2 linked regions of the Cryptosporangium arvum DSM 44712 genome follow. The protein of the gene in region 1 interacts with the protein of each later gene in a pairwise test. Links are inferred from orthologs where the notes say so. Each region holds a gene or a part of one and is shown in the gene's direction. Other genes may lie near its edges.

What was found.
Region 2: the proteins of CRYAR_RS01095 (region 1) and def interact in binary tests that used the Escherichia coli proteins (3 or more experiments, as listed by UniProt). The link is inferred for Cryptosporangium arvum DSM 44712 from one-to-one orthologs.

What each region holds. Positions count from the first base shown.
Region 1 is NZ_KK073874.1:218,020-233,027, forward strand. What follows is about bases 6,423-9,422. They hold CRYAR_RS01095 (aspartate-semialdehyde dehydrogenase), read left to right. Parts: upstream 6,423-7,388; coding sequence 7,389-8,456; downstream 8,457-9,422. Other genes in these bases: CRYAR_RS01090 (aspartate kinase), read left to right, coding at 6,423-7,392; CRYAR_RS01100 (cysteine hydrolase family protein), read left to right, coding at 8,548-9,081; CRYAR_RS46675 (hypothetical protein), read left to right, coding at 9,232-9,408. Outside these bases: leuA (2-isopropylmalate synthase), read right to left, coding at 1-163; CRYAR_RS01070 (GTP-binding protein), read right to left, coding at 349-966; CRYAR_RS01075 (DUF742 domain-containing protein), read right to left, coding at 947-1,306; CRYAR_RS01080 (roadblock/LC7 domain-containing protein), read right to left, coding at 1,330-1,752; CRYAR_RS01085 (sensor histidine kinase), read right to left, coding at 1,749-5,486; more of CRYAR_RS01090, read left to right, coding at 6,127-6,422; CRYAR_RS01105 (hypothetical protein), read right to left, coding at 9,461-9,898; CRYAR_RS01110 (helix-turn-helix domain-containing protein), read left to right, coding at 10,616-11,749; CRYAR_RS42480 (hypothetical protein), read left to right, coding at 11,803-13,041; CRYAR_RS01120 (nuclear transport factor 2 family protein), read right to left, coding at 13,049-13,408; CRYAR_RS01125 (S1 family peptidase), read left to right, coding at 13,605-14,852; CRYAR_RS01130 (helix-turn-helix domain-containing protein), read left to right, coding at 14,863-15,008.
Region 2 is NZ_KK073874.1:4,860,267-4,875,150, forward strand. The notes cover bases 5,678-8,553. They hold def (peptide deformylase), read left to right. Parts: upstream 5,678-6,750; coding sequence 6,751-7,356; downstream 7,357-8,553. Other genes in these bases: CRYAR_RS21890 (hypothetical protein), read right to left, coding at 5,747-6,019; CRYAR_RS21895 (dihydrofolate reductase family protein), read left to right, coding at 6,109-6,690; CRYAR_RS21905 (aminoacyl-tRNA hydrolase), read right to left, coding at 7,425-8,069; CRYAR_RS21910 (DNA topoisomerase IB), read right to left, coding at 8,080-8,553. Also shown: CRYAR_RS21865 (putative bifunctional diguanylate cyclase/phosphodiesterase), read left to right, coding at 1-2,129; CRYAR_RS21870 (VOC family protein), read right to left, coding at 2,080-3,012; CRYAR_RS21875 (PrpF domain-containing protein), read right to left, coding at 3,013-4,050; CRYAR_RS21880 (4-carboxy-4-hydroxy-2-oxoadipate aldolase/oxaloacetate decarboxylase), read right to left, coding at 4,037-4,717; CRYAR_RS21885 (FCD domain-containing protein), read left to right, coding at 5,014-5,625; more of CRYAR_RS21910, read right to left, coding at 8,554-9,099; CRYAR_RS21915 (metalloregulator ArsR/SmtB family transcription factor), read left to right, coding at 9,177-9,533; CRYAR_RS21920 (SRPBCC domain-containing protein), read left to right, coding at 9,511-9,990; ATP-dependent zinc metalloprotease FtsH, read right to left, coding at 10,026-11,930; CRYAR_RS48150 (hypothetical protein), read right to left, coding at 11,942-12,256; CRYAR_RS21935 (cation:proton antiporter), read left to right, coding at 12,308-13,969; CRYAR_RS21940 (FAD-binding protein), read right to left, coding at 13,966-14,884. UniProt on the Escherichia coli protein: Removes the formyl group from the N-terminal Met of newly synthesized proteins. Requires at least a dipeptide for an efficient rate of reaction. N-terminal L-methionine is a prerequisite for activity but the enzyme has broad specificity at other positions.

The sequences.
Region 1 (15,008 bases):
TCAGAGCCTGGTTGCCGTCACGCAGGTCGACCGCGCACCACAGCGGCGCCTCGGTGGCTTGCTTCGACGGCCAGGTGCGGTCGGCCAGATCGATCGGCGTGAACGGGGTGTAGCGGTGGATCGGCATCCCGCTGGGACGCTGAGGGTTGCGGATGAAGCTCATTGCCAGGTGCTCCTGAAGTCTTGGCGAGTGCAAGCCGGCAAGCACGCCAAGCGCCGCGACGAGGAAGCCGGCTCGTTAACTGGCCTCGCCGCGGCAGAGAAGGAGGAGTCCCACCATCCGCACGCCTTTCACCATAGCAGCACGAAAGGCCGCGGCTTTTCGCCGCGGCCTCTCGTGAAGGTGGATCAGCTGCCGACGCCGGCCGGAGCCGCGCCACGCAGACGTAAAACGTACTCGACGAGCGAGATGAGCAGCGCCTTCGTCGACTCGCGGCCACGGGCGTCGCAGTTGATGATCGGTACTTCCTGGCCGATCGTCAGCGCGTCACGCACGTCCTGCGTCGTGTATGGCTGAATGCCGTCGAAGCAGTTCAGACCGACGACGTACGGCAGCCCGCGCTGCTCGAAGAAGTCGACGGCGGCGAAGCAGTCGGCCAGGCGACGAGTGTCGACCAGCACGACCGCACCGATCGCGCCACGCACGAGCTCGTCCCACATGAACCAGAACCGTGTCTGCCCGGGGGTACCGAACAGATACAGGATCAGATCCTCGTCGAGCGTGATACGGCCGAAGTCCATCGCCACCGTGGTGGTGGACTTCCCCGGGATCTTCGAGGCGTCATCGACGTCGATCGCGGCGGCAGTCATCACCGCCTCGGTCGTGAGCGGACGGATCTCCGAAACCGACCCGACGAGCGTGGTCTTGCCCACGCCGAACCCGCCCGCGATGACGATCTTGGCCGAGGTGGCGCGGCTCGCCGTCACCCGCGGCGGGCGGCCGGGGCTAGAGCTTCCGAAGTCCACTGAGCACCCTTTCCAGCAGATACGTTCCGAGCTGGTCGTCGAGCCTGCCGGGCTCGTGCACATCCAGCATTCCGGCCTCGGCCATGTCGCCGACGATCACTCGGGCAACCCCGAGAGGTGTGCCAAGATACGCCGCGATTTCCGCCAGCGACTGCACTTGCTGGCAGAGCTCCACGATCCTCTGCCACTCGTGCCGGGCAGATCCGGCCTCGCGGTCACCACGTGCGGTGGCCGTGACCAGTGCCTCCATCGCGATGTCGACCCGGGATCTGGTTCGCCCCCCGGTCATCGCGTACGGGCGCACCAGCGGCCCGCTTTGATCGACGTACTCGGTACTCATCGCGCGACGTCTCCTGTCGTCCCTCAGCGCGGAAGGCTGGCGTGGAGTTCAGAGCGTAGGGCAGGCGTGAGCACCTGTCCCACTCGCTCCACGAGCAGTGCCATCTCGTACCCGACCTGACCGATGTCACACGCACGCGATGCGAGAACGGCCAGGGAAGATCCGTCGCTGATGGACATGACCAACAGGAAGCCGGTGTCCATCTCGACGACGGTCTGGCTGACGCTGCCGCCCTCGAAGCAGAGCGCCGCGCCATGGGTAAGGCTCACCAGGCCGGAGGCGATGGCTGCCAGCTGGTCGGCCCGGTCCCGAGGCAGGCCGTCGGAGACCGCCAACAGCAGTCCGTCGGCGGACACGGCCACGGCGTGGGCGATGCCGGGGACGCGGTTGGCGAAGTTCGCCACCAGCCAGTTGAGGTTCTGGGCATCGTGGCTCAGCGAGCTCACATCTCCTCCTGCGTTTCAGGTGAGCCGGCAAGGGTCGTACCGGTCGGGGACGGGCGCCCGGCCTGACGCCCTTGCTCAAGACCGCTGCGGTAGCTGGACAGAACGCCCCGCACCGCCTCGGGAGACCGGTGGGAAGTCGGGCGAGAAGCTTTCTTCGCCGCCGTTTCCACACGGCCCGGCACGAAGTGTGCCATCGGAACACGCTTCGGTAGACCCGTCTTGGTGGTACTGCTGGGAGCCGCTTCGGCGACTGCCTGCGCAGCGCGCCATCCGGCGTCCGCCGGAGACTCCCATGCGGCCGTGGCGGGCTGGCGTGCAGCACCGACGCTGACCGGCTCTTCCTGCCGTTCCATGCCACTGGGGGTGGCCGGCTCGTCCGCGTTGCTGCCGTTGGTCCCGTTGCTGCCGTTGCTCCCGTTCGGGCGCGGGCGGCTCCAGGCGGCGGTTGCGTTCTGGGCGAAGGGCACCTCGCCGCCGACCACCGGAGAGACCGGCGCTTCGGGGAGGCGAGTGGTTTCGGGTGCCTGCTTCTCTTCCGGCTCCTCCGGCGCGGTGCTCCGGGCGGCGCCGGGAGCCTCCGGCACCCGCGGCGGCGACCACGAGGAGCCGTTGTTGCTGCTGCCGTTGCGCGGCGCCGCGGTGGTGCGTGACCGGAACCACTCCGACTCGATCGCGTCGAAGATCGGGAGCGGCATCTCGATCGTCGGGTCCGAGTTCGGCGGGTCCGACGGGCCGGCGCGGAAGATCTTCTGCGCGCCGGTCGCGTTCGACCGGTCCGACGAGGCCTCGCGTCGCAGCGCGGCCATCGCGTCGGCGGCGGAACCGCCACCGGCCCGGCTCGGCGAGGTCGGTGCGGCCTCGGGAGCCTTCTGCGCCGGAGCCTGAGCGGCCTGGGCGGCCGGGGCCGGCGGCGCGGCCGGGCTGGTCGGCGCCAGCGGACCGGTCGGCGCGATCGGCCGGGTCTGCTGCTGCGGCACCTGCGCCTCGCGGCTCGCGAACGGGTCGCGGACCGGCAGCGGCGTCGGGCCGCCCGGCGTCGGGCCGGCGGGCTTCGGAGAAGGCGCCGGGAAGCCCGGCTGGGTGGTCGCGGCGTTCGGCGAGGACTGCTCGTCGGCGACCGGACGCGGGATCCCGCCCGTGCTCCAGGTGAGGTCGGGCTCGCGGGCCTCGTTCGGCGCGGTCTCCGGTCGGAGGTCGCCGAGGATGCTGTGCGTCCCGGTGGCCGCGGCGGCGGCCGGGTCACGGATGATCGGCACCGGCCGCGTGGGCTCCGACCAGCTGGGGTCGGGCTGCTCCTCGACCGCACCCGGAGCCGTGAACGGCGGCTGGGCCGGCGTCGGCGTGGTGGGTGCGAACGGGAAGCCCTGCGCTCCGCTGTCGTCACGCTCGTCGCGCCGGGGCAGCGGCTCCGGGGTCACCGGGCCGAACAGGTCCCGGGCGCTCGGCTGGCCGTGCGACGGCGGGCCGTACTGCTCGCGCTGGTTGTCCTGCTCCTCGGCGTCCTGCCGGACCCCGCCGAACGGCGGCGCGCTGCGCTGCGCCCACGGGTCGGACGCGTTCTGCTCCGCGGCCGGAGCGAACGGCTGCTCGGGCTGCTGGTGCTGAGGCTGCTGGTGCTGGCCCGGCTGGCCGAACGAGGGCTGGTTGCCGCCGAACGGCGTCGGGGGCAGCTGCGGGGCACCGCCGAACGGCGGCTGGCCGGGCGTCGGGGCGCCGAAGTTGCCGGTGGGCGCGTAGTGGGCGTTCGCGGCCGGCAGCGCGGGCTGCTCGCCGGTGCGGTCGACCCGCTCCGACGTGACTCGCTCGACCGGACGGTCGCCGTGCTCGTCGCTCTCCGCGGCCGGCAGCGGCGCCGGGACGACGGGCTGGTCGCCGTGGAGAACACCGGACGGAAGCGTGACGATCGCGAGGACACCGCCACCGGACGCGTCCCGCAGCATGACCTTGACGCCGTGGCGGGAGGCCAGGCGGCCGACCACGAACAGGCCCATCATGCGGGAGACCGCGATGTCGAAGACCGGCGGCTTGGCCAGGCGCTCGTTGAACTCCGCGAGCTGCTCGCGGCTCATTCCGATGCCCTGGTCCTCGATCTCGATGATCACGTGGTCACCGACCCGGCGGGAGTCGACGACGACGTCGGTACGCGGGGAGGAGAACGACGTCGCGTTCTCCAGGATCTCGGCGACCAGGTGGACGAGGTCGTTCACGGCCGCGGCCGAGATCTCCACCGAGTCGTCGATCGATCCGAGCTTGACCCGGGTGTACTGCTCCACCTCGGCGGTGGCGGCCCGGAGGACGTCGACGAGCGGTGCGGGGCGGGTCCACCGGCGACCGGCGTCGGCACCGGCGAGGACCAGGAGGTTCTCGTCGTTCCGCCGCATTCGGGTGGCGAGGTGGTCGAGCTTGAACAGCTCGGAGAGGCGGTCGGGGTCGCGCTCGCCCTGCTCCAGGCCGTCGATCAGGCGGATCAGGCGGTCGACCAGGAGCTGCGAGCGGCGGGAGAGGTTGACGAACATCGTCGAAACGCTCTGCCGCAGCTGCGCCTGCTCGGACGCGACCCGGACGGCCTCGAGGTGGACCGCGTTGAACGCCTGGGCCACCTGGCCGATCTCGTCGCCGGAACGGATGTCCAGCGTGCGGGCCCTGGTCTCGGCGCTCGCCTGGGCGGCGGTCTGCTGGTCGGCGTCCTGCAGCCTGCGGACGACCTCGGGCAGCGACTGGTAGGCCACCTCGAGGGCCGAGGACCGCAGCCGGACCAGCGGGCGGACCATCGAACGGGCGACGGCCAGCGAGACCAGCAGAGCGATGACCAGGGCGGCGAGCGCCACCGTGATGACGATGATCGTCTTGCGGATCGCGTCGTCGCGGAAGTTGGCGGCGGCCTGGACGGCGTCGGCGCTCAGCTTCTCTTCGACGTTACGGAGCACCGAGTCGATCTGGGTGCTGTCGGCGACCCACTGCGTCTGCGTCGTATTGATCTCGGCGCCGATCGACGTCTTACGGATTCGGGAGGCCGCCGATCGGTACGGGCCTTCCTGGCTGACCGTGTCGTTACGGGCACCGCGCTGGGTCGGCGTCGCGGTCTCGCCGAACTCCGTGTTGAACGTCTCCTGCTCGGTGGCCGCCTGCGTGACTTCCTTGAACGACTCGTTCGTGAACTTCTTGTCCTGGTCGACGAGGACGTCGAGGACGAGCACCTGTTCCCGGCCGATCGACTCCTTGTACCGGGAGAAGACCGACACGGCGGCGAGCTGGTCGGAGAGGTCACGGTCGTCGGCGGCACCGGCGAGCCGGTCACCGATCTTCAGGAGGTCGCCGATCAGCGTCTCGTACTTCTGCGCGGCGAGGTTGACCGTCACGCCGCCGTTGCGGGCCTGGTTGAGCAGGTTGTTGCGCCCGTTGACCAGCGTGGTCGAGCCGCGGGTGACGCTCTGCAGTTCGCTCTGGATCGGCGCTTTCGTGTCGGCGTCGAGACGACCGGCCTCGGCCAGGAACTGGCGGAGGGTGGCGTCGGTCGTCGTGCCGGCCTCGATGAAGCGGCGAAGCGGCGGGTGCGTCTTCCCCTCGCCGGGGTTCGCGACGTAATAGGCGGCCGCGGACCGCTCCAGCTGGAGATCGTTGACGAGCGTCGAAGCCTGGCTGCCGAGGCGCGCGAGCTGCTGCACCTGCTGTGCCGATTGGGCCTCGTCCGTAACGATGTACGTCAGGATGCCGGCGAATAAGAACATCGCCATCAACGGGACCAAGGTGATGAGAACGACCTTGACCCGGATGGGAGCGTTACCGAGGAAGCGCTGACTGCGGGTCAGAGGCCGGTTGACCGGCTGCTCGGGGCCCGAGTTACTCCGGTCCTCGGAGGGCGTTCCGGCGTTCGGGACCCGCCTGACCGGCCCCTCTGAGGTGGCGGCCGGACGTAAGCCCTTGAGGGACGTGGGCACGACTCCTCCGTCTACTGTCGCTACTGGCGAAACGCGCCCCCGCGGCCGGTGAGTAATTCTCACCCACCGGCGGTGTTCGCTGTGGCATTGCACCACGATCCAGACGAGGTGGAAAGCGCGACGGTTCGCAGTGGGGCCAGATGTCCCGCAATGACCTGATACCGGGTGAGAATCTCGTCTACCCGGCGTTGCGGAATCCTCCGAACGTGGGAGGTGGCGCGCATGTGGTCACACCAGTCACAGGCATTCGTGACATTCCGTGATGTCTTGACGGAAGGCGACCTGACGATGGCGCGACGTGACGAGTCTCCCACGAGTGGTCAATCGGATACCACCCGGGGTGCCTGGCCGCAAAAACGGGCTGCGACCGCCGGTACCCTGGGCACGGAACTCTGCCTGGTGGGTGCGTCCTGCCGGGCCGTACGGAAGGAGCGACGTGGGACTCGTCGTACAGAAGTACGGCGGCTCCTCGGTCGCCGACGCTGAGCGGATCAAGCGGGTAGCGGAGCGCATCGTCGCTACCCGGAAAGCCGGCAGCGACGTCGTGGTCGTGGTCTCCGCGATGGGTGACACCACTGACGAGTTGCTCGACCTGGCCGGCCAGGTCGCCCCGGTTCCCCCGGGGCGCGAGCTCGACATGCTGCTGACGGCGGGTGAGCGCATCTCGATGGCGCTGCTCGCGATGGCGATCCACTCGCTCGGGTACGAGGCCCGTTCGTTCACCGGCTCACAAGCCGGTGTGCTCACCACCGCGCGGCACGGCGCCGCGCGCATCATCGACGTGACGCCCGGACGGATCCAGGGCGCGGTCGACGAGGGCGCGATCGCCATCGTCGCCGGGTTCCAGGGCGTCGCCCAGGACACCAAGGACATCACGACGTTGGGCCGCGGTGGTTCCGACACCACGGCGGTCGCGCTCGCCGCGGCGCTGAAAGCCGACGTCTGCGAGATCTACACGGACGTGGACGGCGTCTACACCGCGGATCCGCGGATCGTGAAGAACGCCAAGAAGCTCGAGACCGTCGTGTACGAGGAGATGCTGGAGCTCGCCGCCTGCGGCGCGAAGATCCTGCACCTCCGGTCGGTGGAGTACGCCAGGCGTTACGACATCCCGATTCACGTCCGCTCGTCGTATTCGAACAAGCCCGGCACGATCGTGGCCGGGTCGATGGAGGACCCTTCCGTGGAGCAGGCGATCATCTCCGGCGTCGCGCACGACCGGAGCGAAGCGAAGATCACCGTCGTGGGCGTACCCGACCAGCCCGGTATCGCCGCGTCGATCCTGCGCACGGTGGCCGACGCCGAGATCAACATCGACATGGTGGTGCAGAACATCTCGGCCGCCGCGACCGCGCGCACCGACATCTCGTTCACGCTGCCGAAGGCCGACGGCCCGGCGGCGATGGCCGCGCTGCAGAAGGTGCAGCCCACGATCGGCTTCGACCGGCTCATCTTCGACGAGCACATCGGCAAGGTCTCGGTCGTCGGCGCCGGCATGCGGTCGCACCCCGGCGTCATCGCCTCCTTCTGTGAGGCGCTGGCCAAGGTCGGCGTCAACATCGAGATCATCTCGACGTCGGAGATCCGCATCTCCGCGGTCTGCCGTGACACGGACCTGGACGCCGCGGTGCGCGCCGTGCACGAGGCGTTCGAGCTCGGCACCGACGAGGAAGCCACTGTCTATGCGGGGAGCGGACGATGAGCCGGAAGCCCACCCTCGCCGTCGTCGGAGCCACCGGTGCGGTCGGCACCGTGATGCTGTCGATCCTGTCCGAGCGCGCCGACGTCTGGGGAGAGATCCGGCTCGTCGCCTCGAAGCGGTCGGCCGGCAAGCGCCTCGTCGTCCGGGGTGAAGAGGTAGAAGTACGCCTGCTCGAGCCGTCGGTGTTCGACGGCGTCGACGTGGCGATGTTCGACGTTCCGGACGAGGTGTCCGCGCAGTGGGCGCCGATCGCGGTTTCGCGCGGCGCGGTGGCGGTCGACAACTCCGGCGCGTTCCGGATGGACCCCGACGTGCCGCTCGTCGTGCCCGAGGTCAACGGGGCCGCGGCGGCCAACCGGCCGAAGGGCATCATCGCCAACCCCAACTGCACCACGCTGACGATGATGGACGCGCTCGGCGCGCTGCACGCGAAGTGGCAGCTCACCGAGCTGGTCGTGGCGTCGTACCAGGCGGCGTCCGGGGCCGGGCAGCCCGGCGTCGACCGGCTTCACGACGAGCTCGGCGTGGTCGGCGGCCGGCGTGACCTCGGCGTTCGCGCCGGTGACGTGCGTGCGGCGCTGGCCGAGAAGCTCGGTGACCAGGCGTCCCCGTTCCCGGCCCCGCTGGCGCTCAACGTCGTTCCGTGGGCCGGGTCGCTCAAGGACGGCGGCTGGAGCAGCGAGGAGCTCAAGGTCCGCAACGAGTCGCGGAAGATCCTCGACATCCCTGACCTGCGCGTCTCGGCGACCTGCGTGCGGGTTCCGGTCGTGACGACCCACTCGCTCGCGGTGCACGCCACGTTCGCGTCGCCGGTCACCGTGGACGAGGCGCACGAGGCGCTGGCCGAGGCGCCGAACGTCGTCGTCGTCGACGACCCGGCGAAGGGCGAGTTCCCGACGCCGGCCGACACCGTGGGTGCGGACCCGACGTTCATCGGCCGGATCCGGCAGGCGCTGGACTTCCCGAACACGCTTGATCTGTTCATCACCGGCGACAACCTGCGTAAGGGTGCCGCCCTGAACACCGCGCAGATCGCCGAGCTGATCGCGGCCGAGCTCAGCTGATGCCCGTGGTGAGCGTCGACGTCACGGGGTCGGCGCTCACCAAAGCCGGATGAATGCGCATAGTCCGATCGCGGGTGGTTAGTCCACCTCTGTGCCCAAAACCGCGTTGATAGTGATCGACATGATCACCCCGTACGACTACCCGGACGCCGACCGGCTGCTGGCGTCGGCCGAGCAGGTCGTACCCGCGATCTCGACGCTCATCGAGCGCGCGGACGTGCCGGTGATCTACGTCAACGACAACTTCGGGTCGTGGACGTCGAACCGTGACTTGATCTATCAGTCGGCGCTCGACGGCAAGGCGCCGCACCTCGTCGAGCCGCTCCGGCCGGGAGACGAGACGATGTTCGTGGTGAAGGCGCGGCACTCGATCTTCTTCCAGACGCCCCTGGAGTACCTGCTGGGGTCGCTCGACGTGACCCGGCTGGTGATGACCGGGCAGGTCACCGAGCAGTGCGTGCTCTACTCCGCGCTCGACGCCCACATCCGGCACCACGAGGTCGTCATCCCGAAGGACGCGGTGGCCTGCATCCACCCGCACCTCGCCGAGGCGGCGCTGGAGATGATGGAGCTGAACATGGGTGCGCAGGTGTGCAGCGCCGAGGACGTGCGACTTCGCACGTAATAAATAGGTGGCGCGGGCCGGTAACGTCATTCCCGTGATCAGCTGACGAGCACCCACGCCGCGTGACTACTCCGCGGTCCGTCGTCCACCGTGCTCAGCTGACCGTCTCCTTTTTCGTCGCTGGGCACCCCTCTGTTCGGAGGTCGCCACATGCGTGCACTGTCTACCAACGAGCCCTCGGAGCCCGGGCTGAGCCGGGCCGAACGCCGGGCCGCAGCCAAGGGTCGGAAGGGCTCCGTCGAGTCGCCGCGGGCCGTGGAGCTGCCCGGCCGCGGCAAGAACGTCGTTCACGACCGCAGCCGCTACGCGATCCGTCGCCGCGGCTGACTTCACGCGCGCCGGCCGTCCTGCCCCCTCCCGCAGGACGGCCGGCGCAGTCTCAGACGGACTCGATGAGCGCCGAGACCAGGACGGCCAGCACGAGCGCCGTCCACATGAGCACCCGAACCACACCGGCCAATGCGCCGAGCGCCGTCGCCGCCACCCGGGCCGCGGTCACGACGACGACCGCGGCGACGGCAGCGGCTCCCGCCACGGCCCCCGCGGCCCCGGTGACGAGCCAGGGAGCCACGTCGGCGCCGGACGAGTCGGCAGGTGCGCAGCCGGACAGCACCACCAGCACGATGACCGTCGCGAAGAGAACCGCGAACACGCGAGATCCGCGCTTCGGCCCGGCGACCGCGACGATGAGGATCGCGAACACGATGAGCAGCCAGCCGGCGACCTCGTGGGCGATCGCCACCGCGCTCGCGGCGACGAGTTCGGCGGCCTTCGGAATCCGTAGCCGGGCATCCGTAAAAATGCTTACCTTGAGCATGGTGGGTCACCCCCATGAAGGCACTGCGGTGCCGGCGGAGATGACCCCGCCAGCAGGGAACACGGACACCCCTGGCCTTCGCGCCAACGGACAGCCGGGGGTGTTCGTTCACAAGTACGCCGTATGCCGCGCCGTTGCGGCGACCGACCGATTCGAGATGTGTTCGAAGAGTCGTGTCGTCTCGGCCTCCCAGGGGCCGCGGAAACAGGGACTACGTCGTCGAGCGCCGACGAGAGTCGGGCCAGCGTAGGCGCGGGCCGTCAGCTGAAACCAGAAGCTGACGTCGCCTGGCAATTGCCAATTAAGCCGGGACGATCCGCTGGTGTCAGCCGGAGCGTCGGGCCGGGTTCGAGCCCGGACGAGAATCATTTGCGGCGACGCTGCCGCAGAGAGCGGGACTAATCGTCTTATGCGGACGAATTCGGCCGGCACGTGCGCCTCAACGGTGTCGGGAGTCCCACGGCTAGCCCCCTTCGCTCACCTGACGCTCCCGCACCGGGCGGGACGTCGCCGAATACCGTTACTAACGAGTAGAGCATTCAGCTGAACGGCTGACAATAGCTGAAGCTATTGTACCCACAATATTTAGGTTGATCGGTGACGGGTGTGAACAATGAGGCTTATGGGGCGGTAAGGAGGGCTCGTGGATCGGCCTTGCGGGCTGCTCTATCGTCAGGGGGTAACTAAACTTCTCTACTTCAGTGAAGAAGGCTGAACATGTCAGCCCAGGGTCAGGACTCGGTGTCGCCACCGGTGCGTCTCGCGCGCAAGCTGCGTGACCTCCGGCGATCCGGGCTGGGGCGGCGCTTGACGCAGGAGCAGCTCGGCCAGTTGCTCGGCGGCGCCGAGCCACTCAGCGCACCGCTGATCTCGTCCTGGGAGCGGGACACCCAGCCGACGGTGCCGCCGGAAGGCCGGGTGCGCGCCTACGCCAGGGTGTTCGCGACCCAGCGCTCGCTGAGCGAGGGAATCGTCGAGGAGGACGATCTCTCCGAAGTGGAGAAAGAGCACCTCTACGAACTGGAGAGCGAGCTCGTCGGGCTGCGCGCGGCGGCGATCGGCGCGGCGGAGGCCGACTCCCCGTCCGCGGGAGCGGCGGTCGCGGAGCCACCCATCGGTCGAGCGGTCGGCTACGGCACCTGGCACTTCGGGGATCAGCGCCCGGTCGTCATCGTCGCTAGTGAGCTGCCGGTCGATGAGCGGCCGGGGTACGCCAGTTCGTCCAGTCCCGACTACGTCGAACTGTTCCGCTACGCGGACCTGGATTCGATGGTCGAGGCGTATGGGCACATCCGGGCCGCCAATCCGCAGAACAACCGGGTCCGCTTCCGTCCGGCGAGCGCGCTGACGCGAGACGACTTCGCCAGCCACCTCGTCCTCCTGGGCGGCGTCGACTGGAATCCGGTCACTCGCGACCTGCTCCGCCGGATGCACCTGCCGGTCCGCCAGGTGTCGGCCGACAACCGGGTCCAGGACGCGTACTTCGAGGTCGTCGAGGGTGACCGTCGACGTCAGTTCCGTCCGCAGGTCATCGCCGACCAGGGCGCGGCCGAGCTCATCGAAGACGTCGCGCTGTTCTACCGCGGGCCGAGCCCGCTCAACCGCCGTCGCACCGTGACGATCTGCAACGCCATGTTCGGGCGGGGCACGCTCGGCGCCGTGCGAGCGCTCACCGACGCCTGGTTCCGCGATCGGAACGAGAGTTACCTGGCTGAGCGCTTCGGGGACGCCGAGGAGTTCCTGCTGCTCATCCGGGTGCCGGTCTTCGCCGGGAACACCCTGACCCCGGACTGGACGCTGGAAGAGAATCGGCTCTTCGAGTGGTCACGCACGGCGGGCCAAACGCGGTGACGGCGCGGAACAGTTGGGTTTCCCCCCATCACCACGGGTCGCACCGCGACCTGTTGCGGCCGGTCCGAGTCTCCGCGCCGAGCAACGCGCACGTCGACATGATCGCGGTTCCGACCAGCAGGCCGGTCTCCTATCTCGCGCACGCGGTCCGGCTGGCGGAACGACTGGACTGCACGTTGTTGGTGCTTGCCAGTGGCAAGTGCTCGGCGTCCGAAGTCGTGCGACGCTACGGCGCTCGTCTCGACGACCGGCTGATCGTGATCGACGTCCCGATCGGTTACGCGCAGAGCGAGCCGATGTTCCGCTTCCGCGCCGACGCCGTGGCGCCCGAGGTCACGACGCGCCCCAGCGACACCAGCGTGAAGCGCAACCTCGCGCTGGTGCTGGCCAAGTCGCTCGGCGTCCGCGCGCTGTTCTTCCTGGACGACGACATCATCGTGCCGGACTGGGTCGACGTCTGCCGGGCCGCGGCGGTGATGGGGCGCGGCCACCGGGCAGCCGGGTTGTTCGTCGACGGATATCCCGACAACTCGGTGGTGTGTCACGCCAACCGGCTGACGGGCGGCCAGCAGGACACGTTCGTCGGCGGCGGGGCGTTGATGGTCGACGCGCAGCAGGCGACCGGGTTCTTTCCGAACGTCTACAACGAGGACTGGTTCTTCCTGCTCGACAGCGCCGCGGACCGGGCCGTCGCCACGACCGGCACTGCGGTGCAGCGGCCGTACGACCCGTTCCACAGCCCGCACCGCGCCCGCGGGGAGGAGTTCGGCGACGTCCTCGCCGAAGGTCTGTTCTGGCGCCTCGACCTGGGTGACTCCGTCCGCGGTGCCGATGCCGCCTTCTGGAAGCGGGCGTTGGACCGACGGCTCCACTTCATCGACGAGGTGCAGGAGCGGGTCGGCCGCATGCGTGACGCACCCTCGCTGCGATGGCGAATCGAGGCGTCTCTCGAGGCCGCGACGCTGGCCCATCACACGTTCACACCCTCGATCTGTGCGCACTACCTCGAGAGCTGGCTGCACGACCGGAAGGGCTGGAACAGGCGGCTGGCGCGCATGCCGTTCGGCCGCCCGCTCGGAGAGTTGCTCGCTTCGCTGCACCTGACGCTCGCCGGCACGGCCGACCCAGGTATGCGCACGATTCCGGCCCCGACCGTCGTCATGAGCCCGGATCCCCAGCCGCTCGCCGACTCGCACGGTGAACCGCTGTGGGGGCTGCGCAGTCCGCTGACGGTGGCAGCGGCCGGGCGGCGAGCGAGCGTTCCGAGCGTCGACAGCTCACTCACCGCCTGACCGGAGCTCAGCCGGGCACCTTGTCCAGGAAGCCGTAGACGCGGCGGACGCGGCCGTCCGCGAACACCGCCACGTCGAACCCGACCACGAGCGCTTCGCCTCCGGCCGGGCCCAGCTCCCACTGGAAGCGCGCCTGCTCGTGATGGGCGTCCACCGGGCCGGCGAGCCGGAAGACCAGGCCCGGGAACTGGCTCTGCACCGCACCGATCGTGGCGTCGATGGCGTCGCGCCCCTCGGCCACTGCGAGCGGGTCCGTGTACAGAGCGTCGTCCGACCACACCGCGTCGATCTCGGCGCGGCGGCGCTCGGCGTCGGTTTCGTTCCAGGTTTTGAGGTATCGAGTGACGAGTTGTTCGATGTCGCTCACGGGGCGTGCTCCCTGTTGGCGGGGGATCCGACACCAAAATCCTGGCTCGACCTGGCCTTCGCGTCGATTACCTACGAGGTAAGCGGACGGCCCACGGTTCAAACCCCCGGAATCCGCCCTGAACCATTCACGACGGTGAACCGTGTTGGTCGCATTAGTACCGAGCCCGCACGGAACCCGATACCGAGGAGGCCGGATGACTACTCCCCGTCACCGTCGTTCCCCCACTGCCCGCCGACGGAACATCACGATCTCGTCCGTCGTGGCGGGTGCCGTCGCCGCCGCGTTAGCCGCGTTCATGGCCACGGCGCCAACCGCTGGGGCGTCCGACAAGACTGGGACTGACGCGGCCCGACCGGCGGTCGAAGCCGCGGACACCGGCCCCGGCGCGTACACCGCGGAGATCCGGAAGCTGGCGGTCAGCGCTCTCGCGGCCCAACTCGGCATCTCCGAACAGGACGCGGCCGCACGACTGGACCAACTGGACAAGCGCACCAGAACCGCGGCGTCGCTGCAGAACTCGCTGGGTGACAGCGGTGCCGGCACCTGGATCAGCAAGACGACCGGTGAGCTGATGGTCGGTGTCACCGACCAGAAGGCCGCCGACGCGGTCGAGGCCGCCGGCGCGACGCCGAAGCTGGTCAGCCGCGACCTGAACGACCTGCAGCAGGTCAAGACCCAGCTCGACGCGATCGGGCGCATCCCCGGAACGTCGTGGGCGATCGACCCGTCGAACAACGCGGTGACCGTGCAGGTCTCCCGCAAGGCCGCCGCCGACCCGCGGGCCGACGCGTGGCTGGACAAGCTCGCAGGCTACGGCGACGCGGTGAACGTGCAGCGCACCACGGCTGCTTTCGCCACGCACGCCTTCTTCGGCGGGCAGGCGATCGAGGCCGAGGGCGGTGCCGGCCGGTGCTCCTCGGCGTTCAACGCGACGAGCGGCCAGAACGCGTTCATCATCACCGCGGGGCACTGCACGGCCGCGATCGACACCTGGACCGACGGCCAGGAGGTCATCGGTCAGTCCGCGCTGACCCAGTTCCCCGGCAACGACTACGGCGTCATCCGCGTCGACGACGCCCAGGCGCTCGACCCGCAGCCGGCGGTGATCAACCAGGACCAGGCCCAGCCGATCACCGGAACCGACCAGGTCCCGGTCGGTTCCCCGGTCTGCAAGACCGGTTCGACGACGGGCACCACCTGCGGCGTCGTGCTGGCGTTCGACACCACGGTCGTCTACCCCGAGGGCGCGGTACAGGGCCTCATCCAGACCGACGTCTGCAGCCAGCCCGGTGATAGCGGCGGCTCGCTGTTCGCCGGTGACCAGGGTCAGGGCATCGTCTCCGGCGGTTCGATCGGTGACTGCGAGACCCCCGGCTTCGTCTCGTTCTTCCAGCCGATCAACGAGGTACTGGAAGACACGGGCTTGCAGCTCATCCAGTAGTTTCACCAGCATGACCCGTCGGCCCGCAGTAGGAGAACTGCTGCGTGGCTGGCGGGAGCGGCGGCGGCTCACCCAGCTGAGCCTGTCGCTGCAGGCCGACGTCTCGGCCCGGCACCTGAGCTTCATCGAGACCGGTCGGTCGCGGCCGACCAGCGA
Region 2 (14,884 bases), 4.6 Mb from region 1 along the record:
CGATCGGCGCGTACCTGACCACGACCGCGCTGCTCACCCACCGGGCCCTGCGGACGCCGGAGGCGCGACGGTCGTGGGGCTTCGTCGCGGTCGGCTTCGCGGCCTACACCGCTGGGTCGACGTACACCTGGGTCGCCACCTGGAATGGCTCGCCGCTCGGCTTCCCGTCCCTGGCCGACGTCGGGTGGCTCGCCGCCTACCCGTTCGTCTACCTGGGCATCTTCCGGTTCATCCGGATCAGCACCGCGTCCGGGCTGACCCTGCTCGACGGCGCGATCGCCGGGGTGGGCGGCGCCGCGATCTTCTCGACGGTCGTCGTCGACCTGCTCGCCGGTGGCGTGCACGCGGACGGCCTGGCGGGCGTGCTCACGCTGGCCTACCCGTTCGCCGACGCGCTGATGGCCGGCACGCTCTGCTGCCAGATCGCGGTGGGCACCTGGAAGGGCCGGCGCGACCTGATCGTGTTCACCGCCGGGATCGTCGCGCTGACCGTCGCCGACACCAGCTACGTGCTGCGGGGCAGCTACCAGCCGGGGTCCTCCGTCGACCTCGGGTACGCGGTCGCGCTCGGCGTCATCGGCTGCTCGACCTGGCTGGGCAGCGTCGGGGAGCACAACCCGGCCCGGCCGACGCTCGTGCGCGCCGGGCTGGCCGCGTCCTCGGCCGCCGGGGCGCTCCTCGTGCTGCTGGCGGCCAGCCGGATCGAGCTCTCGACGCCGACCGTCGGCCTCGCCGGGACCACGCTCGTGCTCGTCCTGGCCCGGTTCCGCTGGTCGTTCCGGGAGCTGACCGTGGTCGGTGAGGCCCGCCAGCGGGAGGCGCGCCGGGACCCGCTGACCGGCCTGGCCAACCGGCGCGGCTTCGCCGAGTACTTCGACGACCTGCGCGCCTCGCCGGCCGACCGAACCGTCGTCGGGCTGCTCCTCGACCTGGACCGGTTCAAGCAGGTCAACGACTCGTTCGGGCACCAGGCCGGCGACGAGCTGCTCCGGCAGGCCGCCGACCGGCTCCGCGAGGTCACCCGGGACGGCGACCTGCTGGCCCGGCTCGGCGGCGACGAGTTCGTCATCGTCTGCGCGTCCCGCGGTTTCGCCGACGACGCGGTGGTCGCGCTGGCCGAGCGGGTGCGCGTCTCGCTGCGGCGGCCGTTCGACATCGCGGGCGTCCCGATCGAGATCGACGTCAGCATCGGCATCGCGAGCGCCGACGGCGACGCGGTCTCCGCCGAGGTGCTGCTGCGCCACGCCGACATCGCGATGTACTGCGCCAAACGCGCGGGCGGCGGGCACGCGTTCTACCGCGCGAACGACGACGAGGCCGCCCGCAGGCACCTGCAGCTGGCCCAGGACCTGCGGCGCGACGTGGCCGGCCCGGCCATGGTGCTGCACTATCAGCCCAAGCTCGATCTGCAGACCGACGCGGTGAGCGCGGTGGAGGCGCTGGTGCGCTGGCAGCACCCGGTCCACGGCCTGCTCTACCCCGACGCGTTCCTGCCGATCGTCGACGAGATCGGCGCGATGCCCGAGCTGACGCACAACGTGCTGGTGCAGGCGATGGACCAGTGCGTGGCGTGGCGCCGGGCCAACCTGAAGCTGTCGGTGGCGGTCAACGTGTCCGCCGCCGATCTGGAGTCGGCCGGGTTCACCGACCTGGTCGTCGGCATCCTGCGCGACCGAGGCCTCCCGGCGACCGCGCTGACGCTGGAGATCACCGAGACCACCGCGATGGAGAACTCCGAACCCGCCCACCACACCGTCCGCGAGCTGCATTCGCTCGGCATCAAGGTGTCGATCGACGACTACGGCACCGACCACTCGACGCTCGCCCACCTGCACCGGCTGCTGGTCGCGGGTGAGCTGAAACTGGACCGGCGGTTCGTCATGCACCTGGAGACCGAGGAGCGGGCCTCGGCGATCGTGCGGTCGAGCATCCAGCTCGCGCACGCGCTGGGCATGGCGGTGGTCGCCGAGGGCGTGGAGAACGCCGGGTCGCTGGACATGCTGCGCCAGTGGGGCTGCGACACCGCCCAGGGCTACTTCATCAGCCGGCCCCAGACCGCCGGCGACGTCACCGCGTGGCTCACCCGACCGGCGGCGTCCCGTGAGTATGGAATGACTCGATCGTCTTGAGGCCCCAGGCCTGGCCCTTCGCGCGTTCGGCCGGGGTCCACGAGATCACCTCCCAGTCCGGGGCGAGCACCAGCCGCGCCCCGGCGTTGCACAGCTCGACGCGGTTGCCGCCGGGCTCGTAGACGTAGAGGAAGAACGTCTGCTGGATCGCGTGTTTGTGCGGCCCGGTCTCGATGTGGATTCCGTTGTCCAGGCAGACGTCCGCGGCCCGGAGGATGTCGTCGCGGGTGTCGGTGGCCAGCGCGACGTGATGCAGGCGGCCGTTCGACCCGGTCCGGTCGGTGGTGTAGACGAGGTCGTAGGACTTGTCGGACACCGTGTACCAGATCGCCGCCGGCACCCCGTCGTCACGGACGATCTGCTCGGTGGCGCGGGCCTTGAGCCGCTCGGCGAGGAACCGGCCGCAGGCCGGGGTGTCGGCCGCCAGGTAGTTGACGTGGTCGAGCCGCCGCACGTTGGCGCCGCGGCCGGGAAACCGGTCGGCCTGGTTCTTCAACGCCGGCGGCCGCACCGGCGTGAACCGCTCGGTCTCCCAGTACAGGCCGATCTCGTGTCCGTCCGGGTCCTGGCAGAGGTAGACCGGGCCGAGGCCCGGTTCGTCCTCGACCCACCGGCCCGGGATCTCACCGGCCCGGCGCCGCAACGCCTGCGGACCGGCCGCTCGCAGGTAGGTGCGGCCGATCCCGGCCCGGTCCCGCGCCGTGAGCTTGATCGTGAACCGCTCGTAGTCGTCCCAGGCGTGCAGGTAGACCGAGTCGCCGCGGCGCCCGGTCTCGCTCATGCCCATCAGGTCGACGAAGAACGCCAGGCTCTCGTCCGGCACCGGCGTGAACAGCTCGACCGAACCGACGTGAGCCACGTCGCGGACCCGCTCGGTGAACATCTATGCCTCCCTGGGCCAGGCGATACCGTCGGCGATCTTGCGGGCGCTGCTGACCACCGCGAGCCCGTCGGGCGTGCTCACGGCCTCGAACGTGCCGGTGGGGTGCTCCAGGCGGACGCGCCCGCCGGACACCGGGCCGGCCGCGTCGGCCGCCACCGACCCGGGCATCCGCACCGCGGCGGCCACGCTCAGGCCCATCAGGACACCGATCGCGGGATGCACGCGGTGCGGGATGAACGTGCGTGTCGTGAGCGTGCCCCCGGCGCGGGGCGGGGACACCAGCACCAGCTTGGGCACCGTGGCCGCGGTGACGTCGCCGAGTCCCATCCGCAGGCCGGCGCGGGTGCGGAGGCGCTCGAGGCTCCGGCGGAGCGTGGAGTCGCGTTCCAGTTCGGACGGCGCCTCGTCGCCGTCGAGACCGAGCGCGTCGGCCGGGACCACGACGACCGGCATGCCGTTGTTCACCAGCGTCACCGGCACGCCGTCGAGCACGTCGCGCTCCTGGCCGGTGGGCAGCAGCGGCCCGGGGGCGTCGGCGAAACGCAGCGTCACCCCGGCGGCGGGGAACGGGACCCCGGCGACCTCGACGTCCCCGGCGTAACGCACCCGCCCGCCCGGCGTGGGCACGGTCGCGACGGCCAGGCCGCCGGTGTTCACCATCCGGATCCGCACCGTCGTGGTCTCCGGCCCGGCCGCCACCAGGCCCCGCTCGATCGCGAACGGCGCGACGCCGGCGAGGACGTTCCCGCACGGCTGCCGCGCCGACACCGCCGCGCGGTCCGGGACGACCTGCAGGAACAGGTAGTCGACGTCGGCGCCCGGGTCGTCCGTGCTGCGGCTGACCACCGCCGCCTTGCTGGTGAGCGGATGCCCGCCGCCCAGCCCGTCGACCTGGCGCTCGTCCGGCGAGCCGAACAGCCGCACGAGCAGGTCGTCCCGGGTGCCGGGGTCGGCCGGCAGGTCGTCGGCGAGGAAGTAGACGCCTTTGGACGTGCCGCCGCGCAGGAGCAGGAACGGGATACCGTCAGTACCGCTCATACGTGACGCCCAGCCTCTCCAGGAGCGGCCGCAACCGGTACCGGTCGAGCCCGAGCTCGCCGGCGTCCAGCGCCGCGCGGGTGGCGTCCTCCGTGGCTTCCCGCTCCCGGGCCTTGATCACGACCGTCTCGGCCGCCGCCCGGGGCACCACGACGACCCCGTCGTCGTCGGCGACGAGCGCGTCGCCGGGGTGGATCAGGGTGGCGCCGACGGCGACCGGGACGTTCACCGCGCCCGCCGTCGCCTTCACCGTGCCCTGGGCGCTGACCGCCGCCGACCAGACCGGGAACGGCATCGCACGCAGCGCGGCGACGTCGCGGACCCCGGTGGTGAGCACTGCGCCACGCACTCCGCGACGGCGCAAGGAGGTGGCCAGGAGCTCTCCGAAGAGCCCGTCGCGGCAGGGTGAGGTGGTGGTGACGACCAGGACGTCGCCGTCGGCGCACTGCTCGACGGCCGCGTGGATCATGAGGTTGTCACCGGGCCAGCAGACCGCGGTGACGACCGACCCGGCGACGTGCGCCCCGGGGACGCGGGCCACCAGGTCGGGGCCGAGGTAGCCGGTGCGGCCCTGGGCTTCATGGACGGTCGCGACCCCGACGGTGGCCAGGGCCTCGAGGGCGGGCCGGGGTGGGCGCGGCACGTCGGTCACGATCACGGTTCTCACGCGGCCGGTCCGCGGTGCGGGGTGGCGAGGACAACGGGTAAGGGCGGCGTCACGCTTCCTCCCGGTGTTGTGCACGATAATGTTAACAATCTGGAGGAGCGGAGGTGTTGTCAAGGGTGGGGCCGGGCGCGGTGGGGTGGTGTTGGGCGCGTGCCTAAAGTGACTAGCAGTTCACACGAGACCTCGGAGATCACCACGTGACGCCGGAGACGGACCCGCCCGTGACGGCCGACGCGGTGTCGGATCCGGTTACGGCCGACGTCGGCTCGGGCTCGGCACCGGCCGATGCCGATCGGGTGGCGGCCGCGATCCGGAGCGCGATCCTCGCCGGGGACCTCGTCGGCGAGCAGCGGCTCGTCGAGGCCGAGCTCTCCGAGCGGTACGCGGCCAGCCGCGGAGCCGTACGCACCGCGCTGCTGATGCTCGCGCACGAAGGACTCGTCGAGCGCATCGCCAACCGGGGCGCCCGGGTCCGGGCGGTGAGCACCGCCGAGGCGGTCGAGATCACCGAGGTCCGGATGGTCGTGGAGGGCCTGTGCGCCGCCAAGGCCGCCGAGCGCATCACCGACGCCGGGATCACCGAGCTACGCGACCTCGGCGAAGCGATGCGCGAGGCCGTCACGACCGGAGACGTCGTCACGTACTCGCACCTCAACCAGCGGCTGCACGATCGCATCCGCGAGATCGCCGATCAACCGGTCGCCGCCGCGGTGCTGTCCCGCCTGCGCGCCCAGAACGTCCGCCACCAGTTCCGCCTCGCGCTCCGCCCCGGCCGCCCCCAGGTCTCCCTCCCCGAACACCTCGCGATCATCGACGAGATCTGCGCCCGCAGCCCCGGCGGCGCCGAACGGGCCGTCCGCCGCCACCTCGAGAGCGTCATCGACGCCTTGCGCGCCGGCACTCCCTAGGCCCGGCCCGGGCGACAGAGCCCAGGCCGGAAAGCCGAAGCCCGGCCGCGACGCGCCGGAGACGTCGAAGCCGGGCCGGGCCACACCTACCCGGCGGCACCGCCGGGCGGACCGATGAGGTCTAGTCAGCGGCGATCCGGTCGCTCGCGCGGGCGCCGCGGACCGACTGGGCCGCGGCGGCTGAGCTGCCCAGTTCGGTCTCGGCACCCGACGGGGGCTCGGTCATCGCCGGGTCACCCTGGGAGCGCTCGACGTGGGACTCGCCGCTCTTCGTCCGCTCCGGGTGGGTGTGGGTCTCGTGCAGGGCGCTGTCGTGCTCGGCGGCACCCACCGCCTCGGCGACGTCGGCGCCGCTGCGCTCGTGCACGGCCGGTTCGTTCGGAGTCTCGGTCATCACACGCTCCTCTCCGGACGCTCCTCCCGTGGGAGCACCACGCGAGCCACGTACCCACCCGACCCCGGAACTAGTCGTAGAGTGCCGCCATGACGGCCCGCTTCGCGTACTGGATGAACGTCTCGCTCGACCTGCGCATCGAGCGGACGCCCGGCGACGACGGGGGTGGCGACTGGCTGCGGATCGGCGAGCCGCTGCACCGCGAGTTCAACGCGCGGGCGAAGGCGCTGACCGCGATGGTGCAAGGGCGCGTCATCTACGAGACGATGGAGCAGTTCTGGCCCGCGGCCCGCCACGACGAGTCGCTTCCGGACTTCCTGCGGGAGTACGGGGAGATCTGGACCAACACGCCCAAGGTGCTCGTCTCGCGCACCCGCCGCACCGCCGGGCACGACACCCGGATCGTCGGCGGGGACGACGCGATCGAGCAGCTCGCGGCGTTCCGGGCGGGCGCCGAGGGCACGATCGGCGTCGGGGGCGCGACGGTCGCCACGCAGCTGCTCCGGGCCGGGCTGCTGGACGAGCTGCTGCTCTTCACCCACCCGGCGATCCTCGGTACCGGGCGCCCGCTGTTCGACGACCACGACGTGACGGTCGAGCTCGACCTGCTCGAGCAGGGCACGTTCGACCAGGGCGTCACGATGCACCGGTACGCGGTCCGCGCCGGGTAGGCGCATGAGTTCCGGTGAGGTGAACCCCGGGGTTCACGGCGGCATCGGGATAATGCTGGGGTGCCGAATGAACTCGACATCGACGAATGGGCGGCCGAGGTCGGTCTGCCCGAGGGCCGGCCACGCCGGGTGACCGTACACGGCAGCCCGGTGCTGCACCGGCCGTGCCAGGAGGTCACGGACTTCGGCGACGAGCTGAAACAGCTCGTCGCCGACATGCTGGAGAGCATGGACGCCGCGGAGGGGGTCGGGCTCGCCGCGAACCAGATCGGCGTGGACGCGCGGGTGTTCGTCTACGACTGTCCCGACGAGACCGGTTTCTACCACGTCGGAGCGATCGTCAACCCGGTGCTGCTGCCGCCGGAACCGGGCGTCGAGGAGGACAAGGACGACGAAGGCTGCCTGTCGGTACCGCTGGAGTTCTCCCCGCTGGCCCGCCCGGCGACGGCGTCGGTGACCGGCCAGGACATCGAGGGCCGGCCGATCCGGGTGGACGGCACCGGGCTCTTCGCCCGCTGTCTCCAGCACGAGACCGACCACCTCAACGGCATCCTCTACGTCGACCGGCTCGAGCCCGACGCCCGCGAGGCGGTGCTGGCCGAGAACACCCGCCGCATCGAGGCGCACGAGATGCCCCCGTGGTCCGAGGGCGCACCGCGCGACTAGTCCCGGCCCGGTGGGCGGCCCGCCGGCCGCCCACCGGGCACCGACCTCCCACCGGGCGTCCGCGGCGGTCAGGTGAGCGAGCGGTCCCCGGGGTTCCAGGAGAACGCCGCCGTGGCCGCACCCGGGGCCACCTCGGTGAAGCCGGCGTCGTGCACCACCGGGCCGTCGGCCGCCGCCCACTGCCGCGCGGTCGCCACCCGCACCGCGAGGGGGAAGCCGTCCGCCGCCCAGGCCGCGGCCACGGCCGGTTCCAGCGACCACAGGCCCAGCTGGGCGGCGTGCCCGGCCTGGGCCATCGCTTTGCCCGCGGTCATCTCGACGTCGGGCGCGAGCAGCACGAGCGGGGTGCCGGCGGCCGGCGGGGGCGGCGGGGCCGCGTCGTCGAGTTCGGTGCCGCTGACCTGCAGGCGCGCGAGGTCGCGGGGCCACTCGTCGAGCGGGATCGGCGGGTAGACACGCACCTCGGCCGAGCCGGTCGTGACCGTGGTGCCGGGCAGGGCGAGCGCCCGCCGCCACTCCGCGCCGCGGGCCCGGCGGACCACCTTGCGGATGCGGTTGCCCGCCCACGCGTCGACGTCCTCCCGCCACTGGGGGTCGTCGGTCGTCACCATCAGCAGCACGGCCCGGGCCGCGGCCTCCAGCGCGTCGGTGCGGGACGGCGGCGCCGCCTTCTCGACACGGACGACAAGCGGCAGGACTCGTTCGGGTTGCACGCCGACCAGACTATTTCCCGCCCAGCACCCGTAGCACCGCGGTTTCCACCGCGGGTTGCGCGGCCAGCACATTGGGCTCGTCGTGGCCGAGGCGGTCCAGCGTCGCCCGGATCGACCGGCCCTGCTCGTAGGCGGTGATGATCCGCGGGTCGACGTACGACGCGCGCGCCACGGTCGGGGTGTTGCCGAGGTAGTCCGACACGTCCTCGACCGCGGCCCGCACGACCTTGTTGCGGGCCCGCTCGGCGTCGGGCGGGTCGCCGGCGAGCGCGAGCTCGACCGCCATCAGCACGGTCGCGTGCCAGGTCCGGAAGTCCTTGGCGCTGAGCGTGACCCCGGCGTTCTCGCGCAGGTAGTCGTTGACGTCCTCGCTCTTGACGTCGTACCAGCGCCCGCCGCTGCGGTAGGCGAGCAGGTCGTCCTCGTCGTCCTGGTGTCGCCGCAACGCCATCACGACGCGGCGCACGGCGTCGTCGCGGACCTCGATCGTGCGCTCGATCCCGCTCTTGGCCGGGTAGCGGAACTGGATCGTGCCCCGCTGCAGCGCGACGTGCTTCTTGCGGATCGTCGTGAGGCCGAAGCTGCCGTTCTCCGCCGCGTACACCTCGCCGCCGATGCGGAACAGGCCCAGCTCGAGCAGGCGCACGCCGGCCGCGAGCACGCGCTGCCGGTCGAGTTCCCGGTGGTCGAGGTGCCGGGCCACGGTGCGGCGCAGCTTCGGCAGGCGGCGGGCGACCTCCAGCACGCGGTCGTGCTTGGCCTCGTCGCGCTTCTCCCGCCAGACGTCGTGGTAGCGGTACTGGCGCCGCCCGGCGTCGTCGGTGCCCACGGCCTGGATGTGGCCGTTGGCGTGGGGCGAGATCCAGACGTCGCGCCAGGCCGGCGGGATCACCAGCGCCTTGACCCGCGCGCGCTCGTCGGCGGGCAGCGGGCGCCCGTCGGGGTCCAGGAACCGGAAGCCGGTGCCCGAGCGCCGGCGGGTGTAGCCGGGTTTCGAGAGATCGCTGCGCCGCAGTCGCACTGTCGCCATGCGGCGCCGGATACCCGGACAATCGACGCACAACCCGTAGCGCTTTGCTTATATAAGCGATCTGTTACGCTCACCCCGTGTCCGTCTGGGAGGCGCTGGCCGATCCGGTGCGCCGCGAGATCCTGGCCGGGCTGCGCGAGGGCGCGGCCACGGCCGGGGCGATCGCGGCGCGCTTCGCGATCAGCCGGCCGGCGGTGAGCAGGCACCTGCGCGTGCTGCGTGACGCCGGGCTCGCGTCGTCCGAGGTCCGCGGGCAGGAGCGGGTGTACCACCTGGCCGCCGCGCCGCTCGCCGAGGTCGACGCCTGGCTGCGCCGGGTCACGCCCGCACGGAGACCGTCCCCGGCCGAACGCCTGGACGCGTTGGAGACCGAGTTGCGCCGAGGGCGGCGCGGGAACAAGGAGGTCGGCGATGGTCACCGGTCCGCAGGGTGAGGTGCGGCGCAACGACGACGGCACCGAGACGATCGTGCTCCACCGCGCGTTCCCCGACCCGATCGAGGACGTGTGGGCCGCGATCACCGAATCCGACCGGCTGGCCCGCTGGATCGGCCGCTACGAGGGCACCGGCGGTACCGGCGGCACGGTCGAGTTCACGTCGACCGGCGAGCTCGACGCCGGCGGTGAGGAGGGCAAGCCGGAGACGGTGGAGATCGTCGAGTGCTCACCCCCGCACCGGCTGATCGTCGACATGCCGTCCTACGACGGGGGCGTCTGGCACCTGGCCGTGACGCTCAGCGGGCGCGGCTCCGGCACCACGCTGGTGTTCGAGCAGCGCCTCACCGCCGGGACGCCGGCCGGGGACATCGAGACCGGCTGGCGCTGGTACCTCGACCGGCTCGTGGCCTCGATCGCGGGCGAGCCCCTGCCCGCCTGGGACGACTACGCCTGAGGCCACCGGGGCCCGGACCCCGGTGGCCTCCGGGCTCAGGCCGCCGGGTCCGCGGCCTGCGCCCGGTCGGCGATCTCGTGGACGGTGCGCCCGTCCACGGTCTCGTGCTCGAGCAGGGCGCCGCTCAACTCGTCGAGCGCGGCGCGGTGGCGGGTCAGCAGGTCGATCGCGCGGCTCTCGGCCTCGCGCAGCAGCCGGGCGACCTCCTCGTCGACCACGCGCTGGGTCTCCTCGCTGTACGCGCGGTCCGGCCCGCCGACCCCGAGGTACTGGGGCTGGTCGCTGGCGTACCCGACCGGGCCGAGCTTCGGCGAGAGCCCGAACTCGCGCACCATCCGCGTCGCCAGCTCGGTGGCCTTCGCGAGGTCGTTCGACGCCCCGGTCGAGCCCTCCCCGAACACCACCAGCTCAGCCGCCCGTCCGCCGAGCTGCACCGACAGCGTCGTCGTCAGCTGCAACTGCGAGTACAGGTGACGCTCGGCCTCGGGCAGCTGCTCGGTGACGCCGAGCGCCATCCCGCTCGGCAGGATCGTGACCTTGTCGACCGGGTCCGCGGCCGGGGAGAGCGCCGCGACGAGCGCGTGCCCGGACTCGTGCACGGCGACGCTCTGCTTCTCGTTCGGCAGCAGGAAGTTCGACCCGAGACGCTGGCCGAGCAGCACCCGGTCGCGGGCCTGCGAGAGGTCGGCCGCCCGCACCTCGGCCCGCCCGTCGCGCACCGCCACGATCGCCGCCTCGTTGAGCAGGTTCGCGAGATCCGCGCCGGAGAACCCCGGGGTGGCGCGCGAGGTCGCGTTCAGATCGACGTCCGGAGCGAGCTTCTTGCCCCGCGCGTGCACGGCGAGGATCGCCTCCCGCTCGGCCTGGTTCGGCAGCGGCACCGCCACCTGCCGGTCGAACCGCCCGGGCCGCAGCAGCGCCGGGTCGAGCGTCTCGGGCCGGTTGGTCGCCGCGATCACCACGACACCGGTCGACGGGTCGAACCCGTCCATCTCGGCCAGCAGCTGGTTGAGCGTCTGCTCGCGCTCGTCGTTGCTGGCGAAGCCGCCGGTGTTGCGGCGCTGGCCGATCGCGTCGATCTCGTCGATGAAGATGATCGACGGCGCCCGCTTGCGCGCGTCGGCGAACAGGTCACGCACGCGGGACGCGCCGACGCCGACGAACAGCTCGACGAACGAGGAGCCGGTGACCGCGAAGAACGGCACCGCGGCCTCGCCCGCGACCGCGCGGGCCAGCAGCGTCTTGCCGGTGCCGGGCGGCCCGGCCATCAGGATGCCCTTCGGCCCGACGGCACCGGCCGCGGCGTACTTGTCGGGCTGCTTGAGGAAGTCGACGACCTCGGTGACGTCCCGTTTCACGCCCTCGTACCCGGCGACGTCGGCGAACGTGGTGTCCGGACGCTCGGAGTCGATCACCTTCGCGGTGGACCGCCCGACCCCGCCGAACATGCCGCCGAGGCCACCGAGCTGGGCGCCCTTGCGGGCCTGCCGCCCGATCCACCAGAAGTACGCGATGAACAGCAGCAGCGGGGCGAGCGAGAGCAGGATGCCCCAGAACGAGCTGCTGGCGCCGGTGGCGGTGAAGTGCGGCACGACGTCGGGGTCCTTCACCGCGGCGAGGAACGCGTCGTCCGGGCCGTTGAGGCCGGTCGGGTAGTGCGAGGTGAAGTCGGCGCCGTCGTCGAAGTTCGCGCGGTACGTGCCGGTGATCGTGCCGTCGGCACGCAGTTCGAGCGTGTCGACGCGCTTGGCGGCGATCTGGTCGCTGAGCGTGCCGTACTCGACCGTCTTCACGCCCATGCGTCCGAACGGGAAGAACAGCAGGAACAACGTGAGTGCGACGCCGATCGGGATGAGGTAGCGGCGCCAGGCCGGAGGCGGGGGCGGTGCCGGAGCGGGAGGCTTGTCCCTCGGGGGTCCGGAACGCGCGTTAGCGGTCATGAAAACGGAGGTTACTTCTCGGTTCTGGGTCGGGTGAGCAACAACCCCGCGATGACCGCGAGCGCGGCCAGCAGACCGCCGATCAGCACCCACTGCCACCAGCCGGTCGCCCGCGGGTGCTGCCGGTAGAACTCGGCCCGGGCCTCCTCGCTGGTCATCGGCGTCGGGGCCGCGGTGGTGACCCCGGCGGTCGGCGACGCGGTGACCGTCGCGGCGGGTTCGTCCCGGCCGACCCAGGCCGCGCTCAGCGTGCCGACCGCGGCGAGCAGGCCCACGGCCAGCAGCGCGATCAGCAGGAGGCGTCCGCGGGTCTTTTTCTCCGCCACGCTGGCAGCCTAGCCGGGGCCCCCGGCACGAGCGTCGCTAGGCTGCCCGGCGTGAACGCCGGAATCCTGCTCGTTCTGCTGGCTCTGGGAGCTATCGCGATCTCGGCGTTCGGGCGTCGCGTCAACGCCCAGCCCGGCCTGCTGATCCTGATCGCGGCGGCCGCGGTGTCGTTCGTCCCCGGGCTCCCCCGGCTGGAGCTCGACCCGGAGCTGATCCTGGGGCTGGTCGTACCGCCGCTGCTCTACGCCGCGGCGCTGGAGTTCTCGTTCTTCAGTTTCCTGCGCAACCTGCGCGCGATCCTCGGCCTGGGCGTCGTGCTCGTGCTGCTCACCGCGTGGCTGTCCCGGATCGCGGTGGACCTGATGATGCCCGCGCTCGGCGCGAGCGTCGCGCTGCTGCTGGCCGCGATCGTCGCGCCGCCGGACACGGTGACGATCACCGCCCACGGCCAGGAGCTCGGCCTGACCCGGCGGGTCACCGCGATCCTCACCGGCGAGAGCCTGGTGAACGACGCGATGGCGCTCACCCTGTTCAGCATCGCGCTCGCGGCCACCGGCGGCGAGGAGACGTTCATCGACAACGGGGCGCTGCTGTTCGCGTGGTCCGCGCTGGTCGGGGTCCTGATCGGCTTCGCGCTGGGCAACCTCGCCACCGCGATCCGCCGCCGGCTCGACGACCCGACGCTCGGCACCGCGGTCGGGCTGGTCGTGCCGTTCGCCGCGTACCTGGCGGCCGAGGAGGCGCACGCGTCCGGGGTGCTCGCGGTCGTCGTGGCCGGGTTCAACGTCGCGGTCGAGTCCGAGTACGGCAACCGCAGGCGTGAACGCCTGGGGTTCCGGACCCGGATGACCGAGCGCGAGGTCTGGCCGGTACTCGGCGCGCTGCTGGAGTCGTTCGTCTTCGCCTACACCGGCCTGCAGATGAAGTTCGTCATCGATGACCTGCGCGAGTCCGGGGAGCCGCTGGGGCGCACCCTGCTCACCGGCGTCGTGCTGCTGGTCGTCGTCATCGCGGTCCGGTTCGCCTGGGTAGCGGTCGTCTTCGGGCGACGGCTGCTGGCCAACCAGTCGTTGCAACGGCGGTTGCAGGACCCGCTGTTCCGCAAGCGCTGGGACGAGCGCCTGCAGCAGGTCGCCGAGCGGCGCGGGCGGGCACCGGAGATCCCCGAGGCGCTCGGCTGGAAAGAGCAGACGCTGCTGTCCTGGACCGGGATGCGCGGCATCGTGACGCTCGGCGCCGCCGGCGGCATCCCGCTGCTCACCGAGGACGGCGCGCCGTTCCCGCACCGCGACACGCTGCAGTTCCTGGCCTACTTCGTGGTGTTCGGCACGCTTCTGGTGCAGGGCCCGACGCTCGCGCTGCTGGCCCGCAGGCTCCGGATCGACACCAGCGAGGAGGACCGCGTCGCGCTGGAGCAGCTCGCGCTGGCCGAGCGGATCGCGGCCGACGCGGAGGCCGGCACCGTGCCGTCGCTCCCCGACGACGCCCGGCCCGGCCGCCGCCGTCGCGACGGCCGGCCCCGGCGGCGGGTCCGGGGCGGCCGGCTGGTGCGCGGCGAGGTGGCGACCCCCACCGACCCGGCCACGCTCGACCGGTTCGACCGGCAGCGCGAGGCGCTCTCGATCTCGGTGATCGCCCGCACCCTCGACGACGAGGCCGCGCAGGTCGTGCTGGCCCGGATCGACCGCCAGCAGGCCGCCGAACAGGTCTAGACCTGGTCCAGGTAGCGCTCGGTGAACGCGTTGCGGAACTTGCCGTCCGGGTCGTACCGGCGGATCAGCGCCTGTGCGTCGGCGAAGCGCGGGTACCGGGCCGCCACGTCCGCGGGCTCCATCGAGAAGACCTTGCCCCAGTGCGGGCGCGCGCCCAGCGGGGCCAGCCCCTCCTCCAGCGCGGTGACGACCGGCCGGGCCGCCTCCGGATCGGGCCGCCAGGTGAAGTGCAGCGCGATGCTGTCCTGCCGGTAGGCCTCCGACAGCCACAGCTCGTCGGCGGCGACCGTCCGCAGCTCGCAGACGTAGAGGTTCGGGGCGAGCCGGTCGGCGAGAGCGCTGAGCACGTCGAGCGCCGGGACCGCGTTCTCGATCGGCAGCAGGTACTCGGTCTGCAGCTCCTCACCGGCGCTCGGCGTGAACTCCAGCCGGAAGTGCGGCAACCGGGTGTGCCAGGGCCCGGGGGCGCCGCCCTGCTGGGTCGCGAAGCCCGGGTCCTGACCGGGAACCGGGTTGCGCTGGCCGGGCGCGAGCGTGGCACCGAGCCAGTCCCGCCCGTGCGGCCACTCCCCGGCGTCGGTGCGGTGCTTGACCCAGACCTGCTCGGCGAACGGCCGCCGCCAGGTCAGGAACACGCTGACGCTGTACGCCGCGGTCAGCACGTCGCGCAGGTTGACCCGCAGCGCCGGGAGGAACATGCGGTCGTAGACGCGCTGCTCGACCTCGTAGCGCGGCTGGATGTCCAGGCCGAGCGCGGTGACGACGCCGATCGAGCCGAGCGTGACGACCGACCCGTCGAAGTTCTCGTCGCCGCGCGCGAGGTGCACCAGCTCGCCGCTCGGCGTGACCAGCTCGATCGCGTTCACCGCCGACGCCAGGCAGCCGTTCGTGGCGCCCGACCCGTGGGTGCCGGTG